DNA from 4 places in the Anoxybacillus sp. CHMUD genome. Region 3 is predicted to be linked to each of the others. Evidence: riboswitches for the same ligand, from Rfam matches in the RefSeq annotation. Region 3 holds a riboswitch; each other region holds the start of a gene.
What was found. Region 3 has a riboswitch for cobalamin ahead of ETB99_RS07260 (ABC transporter substrate-binding protein). Riboswitches for the same ligand answer to the same signal wherever they lie in the genome.
Positions count from the first base shown of each region.

Region 1: another riboswitch for cobalamin. It lies ahead of ETB99_RS02840 ((2Fe-2S) ferredoxin domain-containing protein); the one in region 3 lies ahead of ETB99_RS07260 (ABC transporter substrate-binding protein).
Region 2: another riboswitch for cobalamin. It lies ahead of ETB99_RS08325 (ribonucleoside-diphosphate reductase subunit alpha); the one in region 3 lies ahead of ETB99_RS07260 (ABC transporter substrate-binding protein).
Region 4: another riboswitch for cobalamin. It lies ahead of metE (5-methyltetrahydropteroyltriglutamate--homocysteine S-methyltransferase); the one in region 3 lies ahead of ETB99_RS07260 (ABC transporter substrate-binding protein).

Region 1 is NZ_SDLG01000003.1:77,567-80,713, reverse strand. It holds gene ETB99_RS02845 (LacI family DNA-binding transcriptional regulator) at 1-794, shown strand, start outside; cobalamin riboswitch at 878-1,058, shown strand; gene ETB99_RS02840 ((2Fe-2S) ferredoxin domain-containing protein) at 1,197-1,559, shown strand; gene ETB99_RS02835 (energy-coupling factor ABC transporter permease) at 1,556-2,308, shown strand; gene ETB99_RS02830 (energy-coupling factor ABC transporter substrate-binding protein) at 2,305-2,574, shown strand; gene ETB99_RS02825 (CbiQ family ECF transporter T component) at 2,567-3,147, shown strand, end outside.
Region 2 is NZ_SDLG01000009.1:81,208-84,354, reverse strand. It holds gene ETB99_RS08325 (ribonucleoside-diphosphate reductase subunit alpha) at 1-1,504, opposite strand, end outside; cobalamin riboswitch at 1,617-1,817, opposite strand; gene ETB99_RS08320 (cytochrome d ubiquinol oxidase subunit II) at 1,911-2,948, opposite strand; gene ETB99_RS08315 (cytochrome ubiquinol oxidase subunit I) at 2,963-3,147, opposite strand, start outside.
Region 3 is NZ_SDLG01000008.1:18,854-22,000, reverse strand. It holds gene ETB99_RS07265 (FecCD family ABC transporter permease) at 1-827, opposite strand, end outside; gene ETB99_RS07260 (ABC transporter substrate-binding protein) at 793-1,749, opposite strand; cobalamin riboswitch at 1,865-2,056, opposite strand; gene ETB99_RS07255 (ATP-binding protein) at 2,124-3,147, opposite strand, start outside.
Region 4 is NZ_SDLG01000022.1:30,710-33,856, forward strand. It holds gene ETB99_RS12440 (AraC family transcriptional regulator) at 1-284, opposite strand, end outside; gene ETB99_RS12445 (DMT family transporter) at 405-1,352, shown strand; cobalamin riboswitch at 1,448-1,637, shown strand; gene metE (5-methyltetrahydropteroyltriglutamate--homocysteine S-methyltransferase) at 1,779-3,147, shown strand, end outside.

The sequences.
Region 1 (3,147 bases), on a different contig from region 3:
CAGAAGTCATTCGCGGCATTAGCAAAGCGGTGCATGATCGACAATATGCGTTGCAGTTGTCGACAGGGGAGACGGAAGCGGAAATTTATGAAGGTGTCGTCCATATGGTGCAAGGAAAACGCGTCGATGGGGTCATTTTGCTATATTCGCGTGCGAACGATAAAATTATGGCGTATTTACAAAAAGAAGACGTGCCGTTTGTCGTCATCGGGAAACCGCATAAAAAAGCGGAGGAAATTACACATGTCGATAACGATAACGTGCGTGCGGCACGCGAGGCGACAGAATATTTAATTGAACTCGGTCATGAGCGCATCGCTTTTGTCGGCGGAAACGTCAATCTCATTGTGACGATGGATCGTTTGCGCGGATATGAAAAAGCGTTGAAATCGGCCGGGCTGACGTATCGAAAAGATTACATTGTACATGAAGAATTTTTAAAAGAAGGCGGCCAAGAGGCGATGAAAGGGTTGCTTTCATTGAAAGAACCGCCGACTGCGCTCGTTGTCGCCGACGATTTAATGGCGCTCGGTGTATTAAATACGCTTGCGGAAATGGGGCTAAGCGTACCAGCTGATTTGTCGATCGTGAGCTTTAACAACGTGCTTTTATCAGAAATTTCCCGTCCGCCATTAACATCGGTAGACATTAACATTTTCCAGCTCGGCTTTGAAGCAGCAAGAAATTTAATTCAACAAATCGAAAACCCGAATGAGCCAATTAAACGCATCATTATTCCGCATACGCTCGTCAAACGGTTTTCATGCGACTACTACAAAGCGCCTTCTCAATAGAGGGCGCTTTTTTTGTAAATGGACTAGGCGAGAAGAAAAAAATGGTGTATTATATTCTTAACATTCACGCTCTTTGAAAAAATATATATGATGAGCAAGTACGGTGCATACGTCCGTATGCTTAAAAGGGAAGAACGGTGCAAAGCCGTCGCGGTACCCGCCACTGTGATGGGGAGTTTCGTTGCAATATGCCACTGATTTTTGGGAAGGCGCAACGAAATGATGAACCTAAGCCAGGAGACCTGCCTGCTTGCGATACGTCGGCTGCCTACGGGAATATAGGTGGACGTGCGGAGACGATGGAAAGCAACGGTTGTGAATGCATGATTGTTTGAATATTTCGTTTTTTCTGCACCTCTACCTAGGGGTGCTTTTTTTATTTTGAAAAAAGGGGCGACATATATGGCAACATGGAATTTACAAGGAACGACACATCACATGCTTATTTGCAATGGAGGAAGCTGCATGAGAAAAGGAGGGGAAGAGGTGACACAAGCGATTCGCGATGAAATTGATCGGTTGCAGTTACATGGGCGCGTTCATACGACGCGGACGAGGTGCAACGGGCGCTGCGAAGATGCATGTGTCGTCATCGTTTATCCAGAAGGTGTTTGGTATCGTACGATTGATGAGCAAGTCGGTAGGGATATTGTACGAAAACATGTAAAAGATGGCAAAGTATTGCTTGATTATGTGACGTACACATACGATGGAGGGTTTGTCATACCTGAACATAGCGTTGCGACAAGGGGGAAGGAAAAGTGAAGAAACCGTTGTTTTTTTTCGCTAGTGCGTGCGTAACCATCTATATTTTATTTGCGCTTTCGCCTTCTGTATATGCGATGCACATTATGGAAGGATTTTTGCCTTGGCAGTGGGCGCTCGTTTGGTGGCTGTTATTTTTACCGTTTTTCTTGATCGGTATGCGCAACGTTGCGCGTTTGATGAGGCAAAGGCCCGAAGTAAAGTTATTGCTTGCTTTAGCTACGGCGTTTACATTTGTTCTTTCGGCGTTAAAAATCCCGTCTGTTACAGGAAGTAGCTCTCATCCGACTGGGACAGGTCTTGGTGCACTTTTATTCGGACCGTTCGTGATGACGGTCATTGGTACGGCGGTGCTATTGTTTCAAGCGCTTTTACTTGCGCATGGCGGAGTGACAACACTTGGTGCGAATGCGTTTTCCATGGCTGTCGTTGGTCCGCTCGTTGCGTACGTCTTGTTCGTTCTATGTAAAAAGTGTGGAATATCGCTGCGCATTTCCGTCTTTTTAGCGGCGATGATGGCTGATTTGGCGACATACGTCATGACGTCGTTTCAACTCGCCCTAGCATTTCCAGATGTGACAAGCGGCGTATGGGGCGCATTTTTAAAATTCGCTTCCATTTTTGCGGTGACACAAGTACCGCTTGCGATCACGGAGGGACTTCTTACCGTCGTCGTATGGAACTTTTTGCATACGTACTCGAAGCGAGAGTTAGACGTGTTAAAGGAGAGGGGGGTGTCTTTCAAATGAACAATCGTATATTGTTGTTCATTGCTGCATTGTTGATCGTGTTGCCGCTATTTATTGTGAAAAATACGGAGTTTGCTGGGGCTGATACGCTTGCGGAAGAAATGATTCAACAAATCGCCCCGCATTATGAACCGTGGTTTCATGTTTTATTTGAGCCGCCAGGCGGTGAGGTAGAGACGTTACTATTTTCGGTACAAGCAGCGCTTGGTGCGGGAGTGATTGGATATATTATCGGGCTATATAAAGGGCGACAGCGAAATGGTTAGTTGGCTTGATGAATGGGCTTACCGAAACAAGCTTGCTAAATTAAATGTCACATTTAAATTGATGCTTACGTGTATGTTACTCATATGGGCGTTATGTGGAACGAATGTCGTTCGCTGTATCATTATCGTTTGGCTATTCGTCTGGCTTCTTTATCATGCGCGCTTACCTTGGCGTGTTTGTGTTCACTTTTTTATTGTTATGGTTCTTATCATGATCGGAAGCTGCGTGCCACTTCTTTTTACCGTTGATCGGACGATTCATTTTGTCAGCGAAAATATGGCGGAAGTGGCGACGATTTGCTTGCGAGCATTGGCAAGTTCGTTTACTCTCTTTTTTCTCGCGATCACAACGCCGTTTTTTCGCATTGCTCATGCATTAAGCAAATGGCACGTCCCGAAAGCATTTATTGAGCTATTGTTGTTGACGTATCGCTTCATTTTTGTGTTAGAAAAAGCAGCGATGCAATTGTTTATGACGGTGCGAATAAAAAATGACGAACGAAGTTGGCACCTCGCCTCACTTGCTGTTGCACAACTGTTTCGCCAAACGATGCGCGACTATGAAGCAACGAT
Region 2 (3,147 bases), on a different contig from region 3:
CGAGTACATCGTCTTGTACGGCGCGAGCGAGATGAATGCTAGATAAGTTACAAACGACAAAGTCGCCTGGCTTTTTATGAATAATAATTTCACCATCTTGCGTATACTCTTTTGTTACGGTAGTCGCGCTCATATTTTGCATAATTTCCGTACATAAATTGCTAGAATAAATCATGCCCGCATGTTTATTTGGATTCATTCGATTCGCTTCGTCGCGATAAAACATATAAGGTGTACCCGTTTCTAATTGTGATTTTAAAATGCGCTTCATAATTTCAATGGCAGGTACACGTTCTTTACTTAACTCTGGGTGATTGATACATTCTTCGTATTTTTCGCGGAACGAACCACACCCTCGTTCTTCATCGTAAAAATCTTCAAGACCTAGCGGATTCCCATCTTTATCTTTCCACCCCATCACTTTTTTCACTTCATGTGGGTCAAATAAATACCAATCGCCACGCTTTTCGACTTGTTCCATAAATAAATCAGGGATGCATACGCCATAAAATAAATCATGGCATTTTTGCCGTTCATCGCCGTTGTTTAGTTTCGCGTCTAAAAATGAGAAAATGTCTTTATGCCAAACGTCTAAATAGACGGCAATACTTCCTTGTCGCGTACCAAGCTGGTCAACCGATACAGCGGTATTGTTTAATTGACGCATCCATGGGATGACACCAGACGATACGCCTTTAAATCCTTTAATATCCGAGTTGCGTGCCCGAATTTTACCTAAATATACACCAATCCCTCCACCGCCCTTTGATAAACGCGCGACGTCTGTATTTGATTCATAAATGCCGGTTAAGCTATCGTCGACTGTATCAATGAAACAACTCGATAATTGACCGTAAGATTTACCTGCGTTGGCGTACGTTGGTGTAGCGACCGTCATGTATTGGTTCGATAACGCCCAATACGCTTCTTTGACAAGCTCCATTCGTTTTTCTTTTGGCTCATTCACCATCAGCGTAAGAGCAATGGTTAAAAAACGTTCTTGTGGCAACTCATAAATTTCTCCGTCATATCCTTTCGCTAAATAACGATCAACGAGTGTGCGTAATCCGATGTATGTAAATTGCTCGTCTTTTTTCGGATCGATCCATGTCCCCGCTTCTTGTAGTTCTTCTTTCGTATATCGTTCAAGTACAAACGGATCGTAAATACCGAGATCAACGAGCATTGTTTGTAACTCATAAAAGTAGCGGTATGTGTCGGATACATCATAACCCCGATTTATAGCAGCCTCATTGTATAGCTGTTGTAAATAAAGGCGTGCTGCGACAAACGTCCAATCAGGTTGTTCTACGGTGATTTCGTCAAGTGCATTTAAAATGAGTTTGTTCATCATGTCATCGTATGATTTTGTATACGTCAGCGACCGTATCGTACGCTCGATGTATCGCTCGCTTGATAAGTGTGGAAAATCTTTGAAAATATGAAACAATAATGTGCGGGTCGTTTCTTCATTTACTTCTGTTTGTTGTTTTATGTACACCATATAACATCCCTTCCCCTAGAAAATAAAAAAATCCGCTCTCGTTGAGCGGATGAAACGATGGTAAAAGCATGCCTTTTTCCATCGTTTCATCTTCTCAATCCCCGAAGAATATGAAACGATACAAGGAAGGCAGGTCTCCTGACTTGCGCTTCTTCCTACTTTGGATTCCTTCCCATATATGCGCCATAAAACAGCTGACATATACAGTGGTGTTGTTTCCATTTCGTCTGCGCACACAGTTGCGGGGACAGTTCTGGATTCGCACCAGATTCCCTATTAAGTCCGTTTGGACACCTTCGCTTGTCGGTTTCAATATATAGTTATTATCTTGTTTATCATCACAATATATTGTGTAAAAAAGGTTTACGTTTAAAACTATAACGAAAAATCTCAACATTTGCAATCATTATTTTTCATCCTTTGCTACATAGCGTCGATCTTTCATAAACAGCCGCCAAAAATAAATGAATCCTGGAAATAAAATTGCAAAACCAACGATATACGTCAAAAATAAGGCACGAAACGTATTCGGGTGTGTAAATCCCGACTCAATGGTTACATTCGGATAAATCATATACGGTAAATGAGCTTTCCCATATGCATAGCTCGCACAAAAATATTGTAAAACGATCGCAACCACCGCAAGACGCGGTATTCCGCGTCCATGTTTCTTTTTCCGTGGGGGAAGAAAAAGCGCCCCGCCAGCTAAAAGGAACAATATGACGGAAGCGACAAGCCATGGCCAATGAGACATCATTCCATCGTATAGCCACCGTGCTTCATTTCGCATCGTAATCATAATCAACATCGAGGAGAGAAGGGCGAATGGTCCTATAATAAGCGCATCGCGACGATAGATCGCATATGCCTCCGCTTCATTCGCTTCATTTGAGTAATCCGCTAATAAAAGCGAAGAAAGAAAAAGTGTGCTTGTAATCGCAAAGGCAATAAACGCATACTCATGTGGGCTTGTAAATAGACGATCGAGCCGAAGACGACTGACACCATTCATTGTTTCAACGAAAGACCCATGTGTAATGGGCAAGACGCTAATTAAAAATGCTGGAATAAGCAAACCGCTTATGCCTGAAATGTAAATGAGCACTTTTTCATATTTAGGGGCAACGTGCGAAAAAACGAGAAATGCACTACGAACGGTCAGCAAAAGTAAAATAATACTACCAGGGATAAGCAAGATCGTTCCAAGTATAAACGTCGCCCCAGGAAAAAAGCTAACGAGCGCTACGACGATGGCGACGATAAAGACGTTCGTTACTTCCCATGTTGGCGATAAATATCGATTTGCGATTTTCGTTGCTTTTGTTTGTGGACGATTCATATATACCATCGACCAAAAACCTGCTCCGAAGTCCATCGTCGCCATGACGGCGTAAATAAAAATAAATCCCCATAAAATTGAAATCGCAATTAATTCATCTGTCATCATCTTGCTCCTTTCTATATGTGTATAGACAACTGTTGTTCAATCGGATGGCGGCGAAAATACGATCGCAAGACGAGCACGACGGCGATGAGTAAAAATACGTAAATGGACGTAAATAAAAGAAAAAGTGTTCCCAAATTTGTTGATTGTGTTACAGCTTCTGCTGTTGTCATCATGCGATAAATGACCCATGGTTGTC
Region 3 (3,147 bases):
ATGACAAGCCCAACAAAGCCGATCGTGCCCGATACAGCTACCGCTGCGCCTGTAAGCAAGGAAGCGCTAAGTAAAATCCATAACTTTTTTCGCAACACATGTACGCCAATGTTTGCTGCTGTTCGCTCGCCAAATGAAAAAGCGTTTAACTCGCGAATATGTGTAAATAAGCCGAGAGAACCGATGATAAAAAACGGTACAAATAAAGAAACATATGACCAACCGCGCATCGCGACGCTTCCCATGAGCCAGCTAATGACTTGACGCAATTCCTCACCACTAAGGGCAACCATAAGTGAAATAACCGAGCCGAAAAACGCATTCATGATAATGCCGATTAAAACGATCGTTTCAATTCCCATATTGCGTTCTGCAAGTCGAGCAAATAATAAAACAAACAATAATGTCACGAGCGCACACATAATGCTCACGATCGGTAACGTAAAGCGTCCGAGAAACGACAAATGAAGTTGAAAAAAGAAGACGAGTACCGCTCCGACAGCAGCGCCAGATGATACTCCAATCGTATACGGATCAGCTAAAACGTTTTTTAAAAGCCCTTGGAACGCTACACCAGCAAGTGCTAAGGACGCCCCAATCAAAAAGGCGAGCACCACTCTCGGCACACGAATCGCAATAATAATTTGCGAAATGGTGGCGGGAACGTCCATCGGTGTATGAAACAAATGATGCGACAACGTGTCCCATATAGAAGAAAAGGGAATCGATTGTGATCCAATCGATATCCCTAATAATAGTGCAACGATTGCAATGATGGATGCAGTCATATAGTTATTTAAAAATGTCTGGATAAACGACTTTGGCAATTTCTTCGACCCCTTCAGCTAAACGTGGTCCTGGACGAGAAACTAAATCGGAATTAACATCGTATACGCGTTTATTTTTAATTGCAGGAACTTCTTTCCAAGCTGGGCGAGCGAGCACTTGCTCGACAGCGTTCGGTGTATAGTAACCGTACGTCGTAATAATGACGTCTGGATTTAACGCCACCGCATCTTCTTCAGTAAACATCGGCCATCCTTCTTGGTCGCCGGCTGCGTTTTTCGCATGAATGATCGTTAACATCTCATCCATAAAAGTTCCTTTTCCAGCTGTATAAATTTCTGGAGCAGGAGAAACTTCTACCCAAACGGTCGCTTCTTCTTTCACTTCTTTCGCCTTTTCAGCGATGGCATCAATTTTTTGTTTCATTTGTTGTACAACATCTGTCGCTTCTTTCACTTTTCCTGTCGCTTTTCCGATGAGTTCAATCGATGCATATACGTCGTTGAGCGATGTTGCGTTTGGTACAACAACAACTGTAATGCCTGCATCTTTTAATTGCTTTAATCCTTCTTCAGAGTTATGAGCACTCGATGCATGCGCAAGCACAACGTCTGGTTGAAGCGAAATAATTTTTTCTACATTAAACTCCATACCACCAATTTTTTCTTTGTTTTTCACATCTTCTGGATAGTTATCAAAGTCGCTGACACCAACAATTTTGTCACCAAGTCCTAATGCGTACGCAATTTCTGTATTACTCGGAATAAGCGAAACAATTTTTTTCGGTTCTTTTTCAATCGTGACATCACCAACCGCATCTTTTATGGTGACTGGAAATGCGGCTTGTTCCGTTTTCGCTTCTTGCTTCGTCTCTTTTGCTGGCTCTGCGTTATTGTTGCATGCCGCTAATCCGAGCGTCAACAAAAGCGCAAGAAGCCATACGTAATGTTTCCATTTCATCATTTTTCCCCCTTTTTTATGTATAAAAATAAAAAGCTCACCCCAAACGGAATGAGCTGGAAACAACAAAAGATAATTACTCCTCTTGTCGTTTCGTCGTCTCACTCCCCGAAGACGCGAATGACGAAGCAAAAAGGCAGGTCTACTGACTTATGCGTCATCCTACTTTGAAGCCTTCCCGTACAAATTGTACAGTGGCACGTTTCATTTCGTCAGCATTTACAGTTGCGGGGACAGTTCTGGACTTGCACCAGATTCCCTATTAAGTCTACTAGGTTGCCCGTTCGACACCTTTTTACAACAGACATATATAATTGTCGAACAATTTTTACGTTTCTATCATAGCGAAAAATATCGTTAATAGCAACAAATTTTTTCTATTTTAATGGCAATGTAAATGTAAATGTCGTTCCTTCTCCGAGTTTGCTATGAACAGTAATTGTTCCTTTATGCGCTTCGACGATGTTTTTCGCAATCGCAAGACCTAATCCCGTACCCGATCGGCCGCGCGTGCGTGCTTTATCCGCTTTATAAAAACGTTCAAACACAAACGGCAAATCTTCTTCTGGAATGCCTGAACCAGAATCTTGTACAGAAATGCGTACTACTTCTTCGTCCGCATCGACAATGACGCGCACTTCCCCGCCTTCATCTGTATGACGAAGAGCGTTATCAATTAAGTTCGTCAACACTTGTTCAATGCGATCAGGGTCGAATGAAACGATGAGCTCATCGTTCATTTCAACAAGCAAATGAACTCCTTTTTCTTTCGCTAACGCTTGAAACTTATGAATAATGCGCTCTATATATGGTTTGAGCGGTACTTGTTCGTGATGAAGCGTTAAATGACCCGCTTCCATGCGCGCTAAATCAAGCAAATCATTGACAAGGCGTCCCATGCGCAACGATTCATCATAAATGACTTTTGCTAGTTCTTTTTTCTCTTCATCTGTTGCCGCAATATCATCGACGATCGCTTCGCTATATCCTTGCAACATCGCAATCGGCGTGCGCAACTCATGCGAGACGTTTGCGATAAAATCCTTACGTAACTTATCTAATCGTCGTTCTTCTGTCATGTCACGAAGCACCGCAACAGCTCCACGAATAACTTTACCATTGTATAGCGGAGTCATAACAATGACCCAATTGCGACCTTGTAAAGCGATTTCGGCAGCTTGTTCCTTTTCTTCCGTTACCGCTTTTTTGAACAATTCATTTACTTGCGGAGGAAGGGGTAATAAATCGTCGCGCTGCCCTTGTTCGTAGTACCATGCTTGTAAAAATCGGTCGGCAGGTGGGTTTGTAATAAGCACTTCGCCATTTCGATTGAGCGTAATGACGCCATCCGCCATGCTGCTTAAAATGCTTGCCAATTGCTCTTTTTCTTGGTTTAACGCA
Region 4 (3,147 bases), on a different contig from region 3:
TAAGCACAATTCGAATCATCCATATCTTTTGCCATATGCAGACAGCCACTATTAATAAACAACCCTTCTCCTTCTCCAACAACGATATTTTCCCCATTAACTTGAAAAATGGATTGACCCTTTATAACGAGAATAAATTGTAATTCGTCATGCCAATGGAGCGGTATATATCCATGAACGTTTTGATTAATAATTGTCTCGTAACATGCAACTGGCAACGCAACCGTCCGATGTTCAGTTAATTCTTTTAAATTTCGATCAACCATAAAATCCTTTATTTGCACACTATCACCTCAATATAGTGATATTTTTTTATTCAATCTTTGTATGATTTATAATGTATTTTGTCTTATTATACAAACTATCATAGTACTATTTTTATATTCCGAGGTGAAAAATGAATCATGAATAGAAAAAAAGGATTATTTTTAGTCATCACCGGAGCATTATTTTGGGGGATTGGGGGAACTGTATCAAAAAAACTTTTTCAGTATGGCATCGATGTAGATTGGCTTGTAACGACAAGATTACTCGTAGCTGGTTTTTTACTTTTAATCGTTCAATTTGTTAGGAAAGAAGAGCGCACACAAATATTTTCCGTTTGGAAAACGAAAAAAGCAGTTATCTCATTGATTACCTTCGGATTGCTCGGTATGCTGGCTGTTCAATATACGTATATGGCTTCCATTAAACATGGTAACGCAGCTGTCGCCACATTATTGCAATATTTAGCACCTGTTATGATTATCATTTACTCCGTTTTTCACAGACAAGCTACTATAACAAAAAGAGATGTATTGGCTATTTCGCTCGCCTTAGTTGGTTGCTTTTTCTTATTAACAAACGGTTCTGTTTCCCAACTATCTGTACCACTGCTCGCAATTGTTTGGGGTTTTTTATCTGGCATCGCTTTAGCATTTTATACTCTATATGCTGTTCCTTTACTGAAACAATATCATTCACTTGTCGTTGTCGGCTGGTCCATGGTGATTGGCGGCTTAGCACTAAGCTTTGTTCATCCACCCTGGCAAATGGATTTTAAACACTTAACCATAGAAACGTACTTATACTTAATTTTCGTTATTATATTCGGTACAATGATTGCATTTTGGTTTTATATCGAAAGCTTACAAAGTCTCTCGCCTAAAGAATCAAGCCTATTAGGCAACATTGAACCACTCGCCGCTGTTTTAACAACCGTTTTTTGGTTAAAAGAACCTTTTGGTTTTTTTCAATGGATTGGCACAGCTTGCATTATTACTATGATGTTATTGATAGCATTAAATAAAAAATCCTCCATAGCTGACCATCAATATGCATACAAATCAAAAAATTCACAAACGTTAGGGTGATTACTACATTATTTTTATGTTTTATGTAAAAATACATTAATATTTCTGTTGAAAAAAACAAAAAGTTCGTTTATTCTGAATTTTATACAATAACATAATAAGTTCACGCAACAGGTGGTTCACACATGCTGTGAATCTTAAAAGGGAAGTTTGGTGAAAGTCCAACACGGTCGCGCCACTGTGATGCAGAGCTGTTTATCACAATCCACTGTTTCATTTGAAATGGGAAGGAGATAAACAGCGATGAAGCTAAGTCAGGAGACCTGCCTGTTGTATGCACTTACGACCTACGCGTCATAGGGAGGAGTGAGGACATATGATCTTGAGGCACTTCATGTATCTCAATACGAGCTAGCTATGCCCTCCTTCTGTTTGGAAGAGGGTTTTTTTGCTTGATTGGGATATAAATAACTGGAGGTGCTTAACTTGTTCATTCGTAGTTCAAATGTAGGGTATCCGCGCATTGGTGAAAAAAGAGAATGGAAAAAAACATTAGAATCTTTTTGGAATGGGCAAATAGACAAAGATCAATTCACAAAAACAATGGAAACGATTCGACTCGATTCCATTCGTAAACAACTTGAGAAAGGAATTGATCTCATTCCGATCGGAGATTTTTCTTTATACGATCACGTGCTAGATACCGCATTTATGTTTGGGTATATTCCCAAGCGATTTCAACAAATAAACGATACGCTTGAGCAATATTTTGCAATGGCACGTGGGACAAATGGGCAACATGCGCTTGAAATGACGAAATGGTTTAATACAAATTATCACTACATTGTGCCTGAAATCGGGCAAACGAAGCCGAAATTAGTGGATAATCGCCTATTGAAAGAATACAAGCTTGTAAAAGAAACATTCAATTTAGAAACAAAGCCTGTATTACTTGGACCGATTACGTTTCTTTTGCTTTCTAAGCAATACGCGCGACACGAGTGGCGCAAACATCTCGCACAATTAGTTCCTCTTTATGTGGAATTATTCAAACAACTAAGCGAAGCGGGCGTGTCATTCGTCCAAATCGATGAACCGATTCTCGTTCAAGATATAGACGATGACATAGTCGATGCATTTCGTGATGTATATGAAGTTTTTCATCGCGATGTACCAAATATAAACCTTATTTTACAAACATATTTTGATAGCGTATCGCATTATCGTGAAATCGTTGCTTTACCTGTCGCAGGCATTGGGCTTGATTTCGTGCATGACGATGGCGAGAACATGAAAAACATAAACACGTACGGATTTCCGAAAGATAAAATATTAGTTGCTGGGATTGTAGACGGTCGCAATGTATGGAAAAGCTCGCTTGCCCAAAAAGCAACGCTCCTTCATCATTTAGCAAACGTTGCCGAACAACTGATCATTCAACCGTCTTGCAGCTTACTGCATGTTCCTGTCACGACAAAACATGAACATGCATTGCCGACGGAGCTTGCTGGGGCTTTATCATTTGCCGATGAAAAATTAGATGAAATACGTATGTTGACAGAGTATATGAACGGAAACGTAACGATCGACGAGCTAATCAAATACGATGAACAAACAAACGTTTATTTCGCCAAACTTCACCACGAACAAGAACAAACAGCCGAAACCGTTCCGGTAAGCCGCGTGCCTTACAACGAACGACGAAAAGTACAACAAGCACATTTACAACTTCCGCTGTTGCCAACAACGACGATTGGAAGCTTCCCACAAACGAGCGACGTGCGCCAAGCTCGAATGAAGTGGAAAAAAGGCGAATGGAACGACAATCAATATAAGTCGTTTATAAAAAAAGAAA